DNA from 4 places in the Niveibacterium microcysteis genome. Region 1 is predicted to be linked to each of the others. Evidence: predicted binding sites of a transcription regulator. Region 1 holds the regulator's gene; each other region holds the start of a gene.
What was found. Region 1 encodes sigma-54, which starts transcription at its own class of promoters, with help from an activator protein. Its sites were predicted from a motif close to TGGCACGCTTNCTGCTNA; they were not measured.
Positions count from the first base shown of each region.

Region 2: a site for sigma-54 is predicted at 1,920-1,937, ahead of JY500_RS04460 (prepilin-type N-terminal cleavage/methylation domain-containing protein). Genes of this name have one in related genera too.
Region 3: a site for sigma-54 is predicted at 1,784-1,801, ahead of nifB (nitrogenase cofactor biosynthesis protein NifB). Genes of this name have one in related genera too.
Region 4: a site for sigma-54 is predicted at 1,802-1,819, ahead of adh (aldehyde dehydrogenase). Genes of this name have one in related genera too.

Region 1 is NZ_CP071060.1:155,423-158,629, forward strand. It holds gene hprK (HPr(Ser) kinase/phosphatase) at 1-184, opposite strand, end outside; gene ptsN (PTS IIA-like nitrogen regulatory protein PtsN) at 171-638, opposite strand; gene hpf (ribosome hibernation-promoting factor, HPF/YfiA family) at 756-1,079, opposite strand; gene JY500_RS00700 (RNA polymerase factor sigma-54) at 1,091-2,560, opposite strand; gene lptB (LPS export ABC transporter ATP-binding protein) at 2,577-3,207, opposite strand, start outside.
Region 2 is NZ_CP071060.1:955,330-958,536, forward strand. It holds gene JY500_RS04455 (monovalent cation:proton antiporter family protein) at 1-1,180, shown strand, start outside; gene JY500_RS04460 (prepilin-type N-terminal cleavage/methylation domain-containing protein) at 1,227-1,883, opposite strand; gene JY500_RS04465 (ATP-binding protein) at 2,059-3,207, shown strand, end outside.
Region 3 is NZ_CP071060.1:2,617,657-2,620,863, forward strand. It holds gene JY500_RS11875 (VOC family protein) at 1-235, opposite strand, end outside; gene trmA (tRNA (uridine(54)-C5)-methyltransferase TrmA) at 587-1,678, shown strand; gene nifB (nitrogenase cofactor biosynthesis protein NifB) at 1,832-3,207, shown strand, end outside.
Region 4 is NZ_CP071060.1:1,175,588-1,178,794, reverse strand. It holds gene JY500_RS05480 (EF-hand domain-containing protein) at 41-715, shown strand; gene JY500_RS05475 (LysE/ArgO family amino acid transporter) at 755-1,357, opposite strand; gene adh (aldehyde dehydrogenase) at 1,872-3,207, shown strand, end outside.

The sequences.
Region 1 (3,207 bases):
GCTCCGCCTCGCCCATCACCTGAATGCGGTTCGGGTGGATGATGTTGAGGTGGCCTACCAGCTCGGCTGGCCACACTTTCTCGTTTGGAACCTGAACCTCGACATCGAGCGGGCCGGCGAGATGGCTCAGGCCGAGCCGGTCGCGGTTGTCCTCGTAGATCCGGGCGACGCTAGTTCGCCGCATTCGGGTTCCAGTTCACGAACAGGGTGTGGGCCTCGGACGCATCACTGGCCTGCGCCAGTGCATCGCGGAAGCTGCGGTCGGAGAACATCTGTGCGAGCTCCGATAGCAGTCGCAGGTGGTGCTCGGTGGCGCTTTCCGGCACCAGCAGCACGAACATCAGATTCACCGGCTTGCCGTCCGGGGCCTCGAATGGCACGGGCTGCGCAAGGCGGATGAAGGCACCGACGGCGTCGCGCAGGCCCTTGATACGGCCGTGCGGAATCGCAATGCCTTGTCCAAGGCCGGTGGAGCCGAGCTTTTCACGCGTGAAAAGCGCGTCGTAGACGGCGCTGCGCGCGAGTCCCTGATGGTTTTCGAAGAGCAGGCCAGCCTGTTCGAAGACGCGCTTCTTGCTGCTCGCCTCAAGATCGACGAGCACATTGGACGGCGGCAGCAGCGGGGCGATGAGATTCATGCTTGGGGTTCAGAAATGCACTGCGCGCCCGAAGGCGCGCAGATCCGGGGTCAGCTCATGTTCGGCGCGGGGGCTTTCCGCAAGCTTACGCGCCGGGATTCACTAGAGCGACCGTGATTACGATTCTGCAGATTGGCGCTTGTGCGCCTCGTGGCCGTGATCGTAGGACTTTTCCTTGTGCTTGAGAACCTGCCTGTCCAGTTTGTCCGTCATGGCGTCGATTGCGGCATACAAATCTTCGTCAATGCTCTCGACGAAAATGTCCTTGCCGCGTACATGTACCGTCACTTCCGCCTTTTGCTTCAGCTTTTCCACCGACAGGATCACGTTAACGCTCGTGACGTGATCGAAGTGGCGAATCACGCGATCCAGTTTCGATGTTACGTAGTCGCGGAGCGCGGCGGTAACTTCGAGATGGTGTCCGGTGATGTTCAGGTTCATGATTTATCCTCTCAGATCATCTTGCGCTGGCTGACCGGCGGGATGTTGAGCGACTCGCGGTACTTTGCGATGGTTCGTCGCGCAACGACAATCCCCTGCTGGCCGAGAAGCTCGGCAATCCGCGCATCGGATAGCGGTTTTTTGCGATCCTCTGCCGCGACCAGCTGGCGAATCAGCGCACGAATCGCCGTAGCTGAACACGCGCCGCCAGAATCCGTGGCGACGTGGCTGCCGAAAAAATACTTCAGTTCAAGGATACCTCTTGGCGTGGCCATGTACTTCTGCGTGGTCACCCGAGAGATCGTCGACTCATGCAGATCAAGCTGCTCCGCGATTTCGCGCAGTGTCAGCGGACGCATTGCCACGTCCCCATAATCGAAGAACTGCCGCTGGCGGTCAACGATTGCCTGGGATACCCGCAGGATCGTGTCAAACCGTTGCTGCACGTTCTTGATCATCCAGCGTGCCTCCTGCAACTGCCCGGCCAGCGATCCGGCCGAGCCGCGGTTCTGCTGCAGGATTCCGGCGTAGAGCTGGTTGATCCGCAGCTTGGGCATCGCGTCCGGGTTCAGTGTCGCACTCCAGTGGCCGCGCACCTTGCGCACGATCACATCCGGGATCACATATCGCGTCTCGATTGCGGCAAACCGCGCACCGGGGCGCGGATCGAGGCTGCAAACGAGCTGGTGCGCCTCGCGCAGCGTTTCGTCGCTGCAACCCAGATGCCGCTTGAGTCGCACGAAATCCCGCGCGGCCAGCAGCTCCAGATGCTGCTCAACGATGATGATCGCGGCTTCACGCGCAGCGCTCTCAGGCAGCAGGCGCAATTGCAGCTTCAGGCATTCGCCTGGCGAGCGTGCGCCGATGCCCGGCGGATCGAGGTTCTGCAGGTGCGCGAGGGCGATCTGCAGCTCGTCGACGTCAACTTCAAACTCGGGCGGCAACAGCTCCAGCAGTTCGTCGAGCGGCTGGGTCAGATAGCCATCGTCGTCGAGCGCTTCGATCATGAAGCGCAGCAGCGCGCGATCGCGGTCCGACAGCGGCATCAGGGCAACTTGTTCATCCAGGTGGTCGCGCAGGCTCGTCTGCGCAGCACGGAATTCCTGGAAATCCGTTTCGTCGTCATCGTCGCGATTGCCGCTGCCGCCACCTTCGCCGGACCACTCGGTGGGGCCGTCGTCATAGCTGCCGGCATCGTCGAAGCTCGGCTCGCTCGGTTCGGGCGAGGTCTCGGCCGCTTCGGCCGCCGCATCGTTGGCGGTGTCGGTGCGTTCGTCGCCGCTCGGCGTGGTGGCGGATTGCCCCCAGGCTTCCGGGTCCGACTCGGCGTCTTCGCGTTCGAGCAAGGGGTTCTCGAGCAGCATGCGCTCGATTTCGCTGTTGAGCTCCAGTGTCGATAGCTGCAGCAGCTTGATCGACTGTTGCAGCTGCGGGGTCAGCGCGAGCTGCTGGGAGATGCGGAGCTGGAGCGAGGGCTTCATCGTGGGGGTTGCGCGATCAGAGTCGGAAATGCTCGCCGAGGTAAACCTCGCGAACCTTGTCGTTCTGGACGATTTCGTCGGGGCGGCCGCTGGCGAGCACCACCCCTTCGGTGATGATGTAGGCGCGGTCGCAGATGCCCAGCGTCTCGCGCACGTTGTGATCAGTGATCAGCACGCCGATGTTGCGATCCTTCAGGAAGCGGATGATCTTCTGGATATCGATCACCGCGATCGGGTCGACGCCGGCGAAGGGTTCGTCGAGCAGGATCACCTGCGGGTTGGTGGCCAGCGCGCGGGCAATTTCAACCCGCCGCCGCTCGCCGCCCGAGAGGGACATCGCGGTTGCATCGCGCAAGTGCGTGATGCCCAACTCGCCCAGCAGCTCATCGAGCCGCGCGGCGAGTTTGTCCTTCGGCAGCTTCTGCAGTTCAAGTACCGCGAGGATGTTCTCGGCCACCGTGAGCTTGCGGAATACCGAGTTTTCCTGCGGCAGGTAGGACAAGCCCAGATGCGCCCGCTTGTGGATCGGCAGGTGGGTGATTTCCTTGTCGTCGAGGGTGATCGTGCCGCCGTCGGCACGCACCAGGCCAACGATCATGTAGAAACACGTCGTCTTGCCGGCGCCGTTGGGGCCGAGCAGGCCGACC
Region 2 (3,207 bases), 800 kb from region 1:
GCCGTTCCGCGACGTGCTGCTCGGGCTCTTCCTCGTCACGGTCGGCACCTTCCTCGATGCGAGGGTGATCTTCGGGCATCTGCTGTTGGTGCTGGGCATGCTGGTTGGCATTCTGGCGACGAAATTCGCGGTGGTGTTTGCGGCAGCGCGCCTTTTCGGCGCCACGCCGGGCAACGCGGTACGCAGCGGCTTGTGGCTGTGCGCTGGCGGCGAATTCGGCTTCGTGCTGCTTTCGCAGATGTCCGCCAACAAACTCGGCAGCGATGCGCTGATACAGGCCGCCGTTGCCGCCGTGGTGCTGTCGCTGTTGGCTGCGCCCTTCATCGTGCAAGCCAGCAATAAACTGGTGATGCGTTTCGTCGCGTCGGAGTGGCTGCTGCGATCGATGGAGCTCACGCGCGTGGCTGCGCAATCCATGACGACCGAACGGCATGTGATCATCTGCGGCTATGGCCGCACGGGGCAGCTGTTGGCGCGCTTCGTCGAGCAGGAAGGCGTCGGCTACGTCGCCCTCGATCTGGACCCCGATCGCGTACGCGAAGCCGCGGCGGCCGGCGAGACCGTTGTGTATGGTGACGCCGCGCGTCGCGAAACCCTGATTGCGGCGGGCGTGGCGCGCGCCGCTGCGATCGTGGTGTCCTACGCGGACGTGGGCTCTGCGTGTCGGGTTACGGATCTGGTGCGTGAGTTGCGGCCGGACATCCCGGTGGTTGTTCGTGCGCTTGAAGAAGCACAGCTTGAGAAGCTGACGGCTGCGGGGGCTGCCGAGGTCGTCACCGACATCTTTGAGACCAGCATCACGCTGGCCAGCCACACCATGGCGCTGACCGGCGTGCCGCTGTCGCGTGTGATCCGCCGCGTGCGCGACATCCGCTCGCAGCGCTACGCGCTGATGCGTGGCTACTTCCACGGGCGCTCCGATGCCGCGGATGACCCGGACGCTACGCTTGAGCGCCTGCACTCAGTGGCTTTGCCCGACGGCGCCGGCTGTATCGGGCGATCGATCGCCGAGTTGGCTTTGCCGGAGGCGGGGGCGAAAGTGTCCGCGGTGCGCCGGCGCGGGGTGCGTGCGATCAACCCTGAATCGGATCTGGTATTCGAGACCGGCGACGTGGTGGTGCTGCTGGGGACGCCAGAGTCTCTTGCGACGGCGGAGGCAAGGTTGTTGCAGGGAGTGTGAATGACAACGGGCCGCTATTGCGGCCCGTTGTAATCGCGTAGGGCGATCAAAAACCCATACACACGATGTAGGAATCGCCGTCGACGACCGTACCTGATGACACGGGAGTCAACGTAAAGCCACCGCTGCTGGCTGCTTTCAGCGCGCTCGTCGCGACCATTGATCCAGTCGCTGGGTCTCCGTCATCCATGAGTGCGTCTAACGGAATAACGCGGCGCCCCCGAACGTTGTTCGCACAGATGTAGAGCACGCCGCGCAGACGGTTCGCGCCGTTGCTGATAGGGGAACTGGTCAGTCCAAACACCCCGAGATCAGTATGTTTGGGGTTTCCATCCGTGACTTCGCCGGTGAGAAGCCCTGCGCGACGAAGATGCTCCCAAGCGCAAATCGGCTCGGTGTCGGAGTCTTTCGCGGCAAACGGATCGCCGTCAATAACGCCGTTGCCAGCGCCTGACACGCTGCACGCGTCGGCGCCCCATCGACCAGTGGAGCCCCCAGCCTTCGTATCGTCGCCTGGAAGCGCCCGATACTTGTCCTGGTAAGTCAGCACTGCAACTGAAATCGCCCGAATGTCCTGGGCGATGTTCTTGACCTTGGCGCTCTCGATTAGCTCCTGGCCTTTCAGGACGCCGCCAAGCAGCAGACCGATGATGACCAATACAATTGCGATCTCGACTAAGGTGAAGCCGGCTTGCCGTTTCATGAAGGACTTCCGTTGGAGGCTGTGTGCCCGAGATGATCAGCAGGATCCGTGCCCGACCGCGGGCGGCGCGGCAGTCAAGTGATACCGTGGGTTTGTCGCGAGGGAGGCGTTGCTGTTTGGGGTGTGGTGTCGAAAATTCGACGCTATTGCGACGTAATCTGGACGCATCGTCGAAATGGCAGTGAGCGCCGGCGACCAATGGCGCGACACGGTGCGCAAGCCAGGCCACGCGCTGGCCGCGATGTTGGCGTGTCTGCAACTTGCGCTGGTGGCGGGGTTCGACGGCTGGGCCGGCCGCATGTTGCTGACGGCGCACTTGGGTGCGTTTCTGCTTTGGCAGCCCATGGTGTCGGCCAATCGCCGGCTCGACGTGATGCCGCTGGTGCTGCTGCTCGCGGGGCTTGTCGCTTTCCAGTGGGCCCTTGGCTGGGTGAGTCTCTCGGTATGGCTCTGCATGTTGGCTGGCCTGGTCGTTGCGCAGGCGGCCAGCCGTAGCGCTCGGCGGGAGCGGTTGCCCGATCTGCTCGGTTTCGGCTATCTCGTACTCGTCCTGCTGGCCTGGGTGGTGCCGCTCGGCGTGCCGCTGGATCCGGACGTGCGAAGTCTGCTCGCGCGGCTCGCTCGTGACAGCGGCTACGTGGTCGTCGTTCTGGTTGCCCTGGCTGCGCTGACGAAGCGGTGGCAGCGCGCGGGCGCCCTGCCGGACTTCGCCGCCGCGGCCACTGCGATGCTGGCGGTGGGCGTGATCGTGCTGACCGCGCTGGCCTTCATGTTTCTGACGGGCGCTTCTTACGAGCGAGCGCTGCTTCAGTCGGTGGGCTCGGTCGCCGTTGTGCTGCTCATGTTGGGCTGGCTCTGGAATCCGAGGGGGGGCTATTCCGGCGTGGCGCTGCTGTTGTCGCGCCGCGCATTGGCTGGGTCATTGCCGCTTGAGGAATGGCTGGGCGAGGTATCGGAAGAAGCGCGCAATGCGCCCTCGGCGACGGCCTTTCTTGCCGCCGCGGCGAGTCGGATGCTGGAGTTGCCCGGTGTGACGGGTGTCGCCTGGCAAGCAGAGCCGGGGCTTGATGGGAGTGTCGGGCGCCTCGGGCGCCATACGAACCGGATCGCACACGGTGATCTGGTGGTGACCATCGGTACACGCGGCACGGCGGATGCGGTCACGCTCTGGCGTTGGGATTTGATGGTCAACATCCTTGCCGAATTCCTGGTGTCCCGGCGGCAGGCTGCCGACCTCGCCGAGATTGGCTATCTGCGCGCGATCCATGAGACCGGCGCGCGCCTGACCCACGATGTAAAGAATCTGCTGCAGTCCTTTGAGGCG
Region 3 (3,207 bases), 2.4 Mb from region 1:
CGCAGTCCGCACAGGTGAAATACACCAACGTGCTGTTACCAGCAGACACGCAGCCGTCCATTCTGACGAGCGCGCCGGAGGCACCGGGGCCGTCTGTCATCGGAAAGACCCACATCTCCATGCCGGGGCTGTCAAGCGCTTGCAGGCTGACGCCGAACACGCCTTCGTAGAAACCCTTCGCTCGCGGCATGTCCTGCACATAGATCTCGAACCAGCCAACAGGGTTTCTTTGCATGACGCCTCCTTGATCCGCGTGTTGGCCGAGCCAGCGCCCGGCAGACTCCAAGAATCGTTCACGGATGGCAGCATTTCAAGCTGAAGCAAATTGCAGAATACCGCCCCGTGGTTGCATACGCCCGCCGCATCGCGAACGCCCGAGACAGCCAATCAAGCAACACAAAACAACAGGCGCCACTTCCCAACGTGTATCCCCAGCGCGGGCGGACGCCTCTCGGCTTCGATCTACATGGGGCGCTCTGCACACGACGAGCCGTGCCTCGACAGCGCACAAGCAACGGCTTACCCGCCGCGGGCCTTAACACGGTATCGTTGCGCCCTTCGTTCCACCCCGGTTTCAAGCATCGCCATGTCTCAGACCCGCCTCAGCCCCGATCACTACGCCACCCAGCTTGCCCCCAAGGTCGAGCAGTTCAAACACGATTTCGCCGCCTTCGGCCTGCCCGCGCCCGCGGTGTTTGAATCCGCTCCGCAGCACTACCGCATGAGGGCCGAGTTCCGCATGTGGCACCACGGCGAGCGGGTGGACTACGCGATGTGGGAAGCGGACAACCCGAAGCAGCCTGTGCTGCTGCAAGACTTCCCGACCGCGTCGGCGGCCATCTGCGAGGCCATGCCGGTTTTGCGCGACGCGGTGATCGCCTCGCCGGAGCTCAAGCGCAAGCTCTTCCAGGTGAACTTCCTGTCGACGCTCAGCGGCGAAATGCTGATCACGCTGATCTACCACCGCAGGCTTGACGAAGCCTGGGAAGCCGCCGCGCGCGAACTCGCAGCCAAGATGCAGGTCATGCTGATCGGGCGCAGCCACAAACAGAAGATCGTGCTGGAACGCGACTGGGTGCTGGAGGCATTTGAAGTAGACGGCCGCCCGCTGCGCTACCAGCAGATCGAGGGCAGCTTTAGCCAACCGAATGGCGGTATGAACCGCCAAATGCTCGGCTGGGCGTGTCAGCAGGCCAAAGGCCTGGGTGGCGATCTGCTGGAACTGTATTGCGGCAACGGCAATTTCACGGTCGCGCTGGCGCCTCACTTCGAGCGAGTGCTGGCAACCGAAGTGAGCAAGTCCTCGGTGCGTGCGGCGGCCTACAACCTGGAAGCCAACGGCGTAACGAACGTGGCCTTTGCGCGCCTCTCCAGCGATGAAATGAGCGATGCGCTGGCACGTGTGCGTCCTTTCCGGCGACTGAAGGACATTGACCTCGACAGCTACCACTTCAGTACGCTGTTCGTCGATCCGCCGCGCAGCGGGCTCGATGACACCACGTTGAAGATGGCGGCCGGCTTCGACCGCATCCTCTATATCTCGTGCAACCCGCAAACCCTGCGCGACAACGTAGAGGCCCTGCAAGCAACACATCGCATCGATGCCGCCGCGGTGTTTGACCAGTTCCCCTACACCCATCATCTCGAGTGCGGGCTGCTGCTCAGCCGCAAGGCTTGACGCCTGCCGCGCCTGTGCTGTTTCGTACATAGCACTGTGTAGGCTAAACGACAGAACGCGGCGCCCGCCCCACCAACGGCTAGGCGCCGCGGTGCAGGCGCGCATCGGCATGGCAATTGCTGAACCGGGGACAAACATCCTCGGGAGCGCCCCATGCCGACGCCTTCAACTTCGAACCCGACCGCACCGATCAGCGGTTGCGCCAGCGGCCGCTGTGGCTCCAGCACGCAACAAATCGACGAACTGGATGCCAGCACTGCGCAACGCGTGCAGGACCACCCCTGCTACTCCGAAGAGGCGCACAAGTACTTCGCGCGCATGCATGTGGCGGTGGCCCCCGCCTGCAACATCCAATGCAACTACTGCAACCGGAAGTACGACTGCAGCAATGAGTCCCGCCCAGGCGTCGTCTCGGAGGTTCTGACTGCGGCACAGGCAGTGAAGAAGACGCTCGCGGTCGCCGCCGCCATCCCGCAGATGAGTGTGCTGGGAATTGCCGGCCCGGGCGACGCGCTGGCCAACCCCGAGCGCACGTTCGCCACATTCGCCGAACTGTCAGAACGCGCGCCGGATCTGAAGCTATGCCTCTCCACCAACGGCCTGATGCTGCCGCGGTACGTCGACCAGATTGCGGCGTATCACGTTGATCACGTCACGATCACGATCAACTGCATCGACCCGGAAATTGGCGCGCAGATCTACCCATGGATCTTCTGGAACCACCGGCGCGTCACCGGCAGGGAAGCCTCGGAAATTCTCATCTCGCAGCAACAGAAAGGGCTCGAGATGCTGGTCGAACGCGGCATCCTCGTTAAGGTGAACTCGGTGATGATTCCGGGCATCAACGATCAACATCTCAAGGAAGTCTCTCGCGTTGTGCGCGCCAAAGGCGCGTTTCTGCACAACGTGATGCCGCTGATTTCCGACCCGGCGCACGGCACACACTTCGGTCTCACCGGCCAGCGCGGCCCGACCCCGCAGGAGCTGAAGGCCTTGCAGGACGACTGTGCCGGCGACATGAACATGATGCGCCACTGCCAGCAATGCCGTGCCGACGCCGTCGGCATGCTGGGCGAAGACCGTGGCGCAGAGTTCACGCTGGAAAAGATCGAGGCAATGCAGATCGACGAGCACGCCGCCATGGGTCGGCGAATCGCACTGCGGGCGGCCATCAACGCCGAACTGGCCGAAAAGCGCGCTGCGCGCCATGCTGCGAGCGCCCAAGTCATTGCACTCCACCGCGCCACTGTATCGCCCGGTCGCCCGGTGCGGATGGCCGTCGCCAGCAGCACCGGCGCGATCATCGACACGCACTTCGGCCATGCGAAGTCTTTCCGCATTCTTGAGGTCACGGCCGATAGCGTGCACACCCTTGGCACGCGTGCCGCCGCGCAGTACTGCGGTGGCGAGGCGGACTGCGGCGAGGCGGACAACACCCTCGCCCGAACCCTGGCCTCGCTCGCTGACTGCGAGGTCATGCTCTGCTCGCGTATCGGTATCGAGCCGTGGGGAAAACTGGAGGCTGCGGG
Region 4 (3,207 bases), 1.0 Mb from region 1:
GCCCATCGCAGGCGCGGCAACCCACACGGAGGAGCACACCATGAGCATCAGCGGCATTTCATCCGGCGCCAGCCAGTTCGCCAGTGCGCTGTTTTCGAAGATCGACACACGCCAGCAGGGCTACATCTCGGAAGACGACCTCACGACCGCCTTCAGCATGGTCGACAAGGCGCGCGGCAAGAGCAGCAATATCGACGCGGCCGAGGTCTTCAAGCAGTTCGACAGCGACAGCGACGGAAAGGTCACGAAGGACGAATTCTCAAGCGCGATCGAGAACCTCGCTTCGCAGCTCGACCAGCAGTTGATGAGCTCGCGCATGGGCGGCCCAGGCGGGCCTGGTGCTGCCGGCGGCATGCCGCCCCCGCCGCCGAAGGACGACACCGGTTTCACGAAGGATCAGCTGAGCAGCCAGATCGAGGAAATCGGCAGCAAGGACAGCAAGCGCACCGACCTGCTGAACAAGATCGTCAACAACTTCGACGATGCGGACAGCGACGGTGACGGCAAGGTCAGCTTCAAGGAAGCGATGGCCTACGACAAATCGACGCAGGCCAGCGACAGCGGCACGACGTCGGACACCAGCAATACGAACGCGCAGGCCAACAGCGAGGCGCAGTTGATGATGAAGATCCTGCAACTGGCGCACGCTTACGGCACCTTCGGCACCGATCAGAACAGTGCCGGGGTCGCCAGCCTGCTCTCGACGCAGGCCTGATGCGACGCCAACGCCGGGGTGCCGTCGCGCCCCGGCAGGTCAGCGCAGCAGCGAGATCGCAATGATCCCCATGCCGACGCCGATCATCGCATCGAGCACCCGCCACGAGGCCGGCTTGGCGAACAACGGAGCCAGCCAGCGCGCGCCGTAGCCGAGCAGCATGAACCAGCTGACCGACGCCGCAATGCAGCCGAGCCAGAAGCCAACGCGGTCCAGCCCATGCTCACGCCCGCCGATCGAGCCGATCAGCACGATCGTGTCGAGATAGGCGTGCGGGTTGAGGTAGGTAAAGCCCAGCACCAGCACGATCGCCTGCTTCAGCGGCATCGGCGGCGCGTCAGCGGGCGTCAGTGCGTGCGCACTGAAGGCCGAGCGCAAGGAACGCAGGCCGTACCACATCAGGAACGCAGCACCACCCCAGGTCGCCACTTCCACCGCCACCGGGAAGTGTTCGATCACCTTGCCCATGCCGGTCACGCCGAGCCCGATCAGGAAGGCATCGGACAGCGCGCACACGAGAATCGTCGGCAGCACATGCTGCCGCGTGAGGCCCATCTTCAGCACATGCGCGTTCTGCGCGCCAATCGCCATGATCAGACCGGCGGTAACGAGAAAACCTTGAAAGATGACGTGGGTGTTCATGCTGCACCTGATCGCTCTGCTTGTTATCGAGGCCCGTCGATACGCCCGCCGCCGCGCGAGGCAGCAAGGAGAGGCGGCAACGCTGACCGGCACCGGATCGGTGTGCGGACGTATCGACTGCGTGGGCACTCGCGGCACCTTTGTAGGACCGCGGAGAACAGGATAGCGGCCGAAGCAGCATCGAATTAGCAATCTGAAATATGCAGACAGATCATTAGCATTGCTAATAGTTTGACCCGGCACCGCGCTCCCCTGACTTCCATGCTGTCTGAAAGCGAACGGACGTCGCTCGCACCGCTGCCGCTGTCCAGTCTTTGAACACGCGGTGTTCCATTACTGGACACCGCGGCACCCAAAACCCTCCACGCGCACTCAAGGCCAATCGGGGCGCAATGCCCGCCCGGCATGGGTTTCCGGCTGATCGAGCTGCGCCGCCCAAACGCTTGGCACGGGCACTGCACAGGTACGCCACGAGGCGAAGCAATCGCCCGCACACCTACAACAGGAGGAGACCATGACCTACGCACTGCCCGGCCAAGCTGGCGCGCCCGTCCAGTTCAAGCAGCGTTACGACAACTTCATCGGAGGCAAATGGGTGCCCCCGGTGCGTGGCGAATACTTCGACAACATCACGCCAATCACCGGCAAGCCCTTCTGCCAGGCAGCACGATCCGGCGCCGAGGACATCGAACTGGCGCTCGACGCCGCACACGCCGCCGCCGACAAGTGGGGGCGCACCTCGCCGGCCGAGCGTTCGAACATCCTGCTGAAGATCGCCGAGCGCATCGAGGCCAACCTCGAGCGCCTCGCCTATGCCGAGACGGTGGACAACGGCAAGGCGATCCGCGAGACGCTCAACGCCGACATCCCGCTCGCGGTCGATCACTTCCGCTACTTCGCCGGCGTGCTGCGCGCGCAGGAAGGCTCGATCAGCGAAATCGACGAGAACACCATCGCCTACCACTTCCATGAGCCGCTGGGTGTGGTCGGCCAGATCATCCCGTGGAACTTCCCGATCCTGATGGCCGCGTGGAAGATCGCGCCGGCGCTGGGCGCCGGCAACTGCGTGGTCCTGAAGCCCGCAGAATCGACGCCGATCAGCATCCTGGTACTGGTCGAACTGATCGCCGACCTGCTGCCGCCCGGCGTGCTCAACATCGTCAACGGCTTCGGCCGTGAAGCCGGCATGCCGCTCGCGACCAGCAAGCGCATCGCGAAGATCGCGTTCACCGGCAGCACCGCAACGGGCAAGGTGATCGCGCAGGCTGCCGCCGGCAACCTGATCCCGGCGACGCTGGAGCTGGGCGGCAAGTCGCCCAACATCTTCTTCGCCGACGTAGCGGCGCAGGACGACGACTTCCTCGACAAGGCGATCGAGGGCCTCGTGCTGTTCGCCTTCAACCAGGGCGAGGTCTGCACCTGCCCGTCGCGTGCGCTGATCCACGAATCGATGTACGACGAATTCATGGACCGCGTGCTGGCCCGCGTGCGCGCGATCAAGCAGGGCAACCCGCTTGATGCCGCGACGATGATGGGCGCACAGGCCTCGCAGATGCAGATGGACAAAATCCAGAGCTACCTCGCGCTGGGCAAGCAGGAGGGCGCAAGCTGCCTGATCGGCGGCGAACGGGCACAACTTGGCGGCGTGCTGGCAGAGGGCTACTACATCCAGCCGACGATGTTCCGCGGCCACAACAAGATGCGCATCTTCCAGGAGGAGATCTTCGGCCCGGTCGTGGCCGTGACCACCTTCAAGGACGAGGCGGAGGCGCTCGCAATTGCCAACGACACGGTCTACGGGCTCGGCGCAGGCGTGTGGACGCGCGACGCCAACACCGCCTACCGCATGG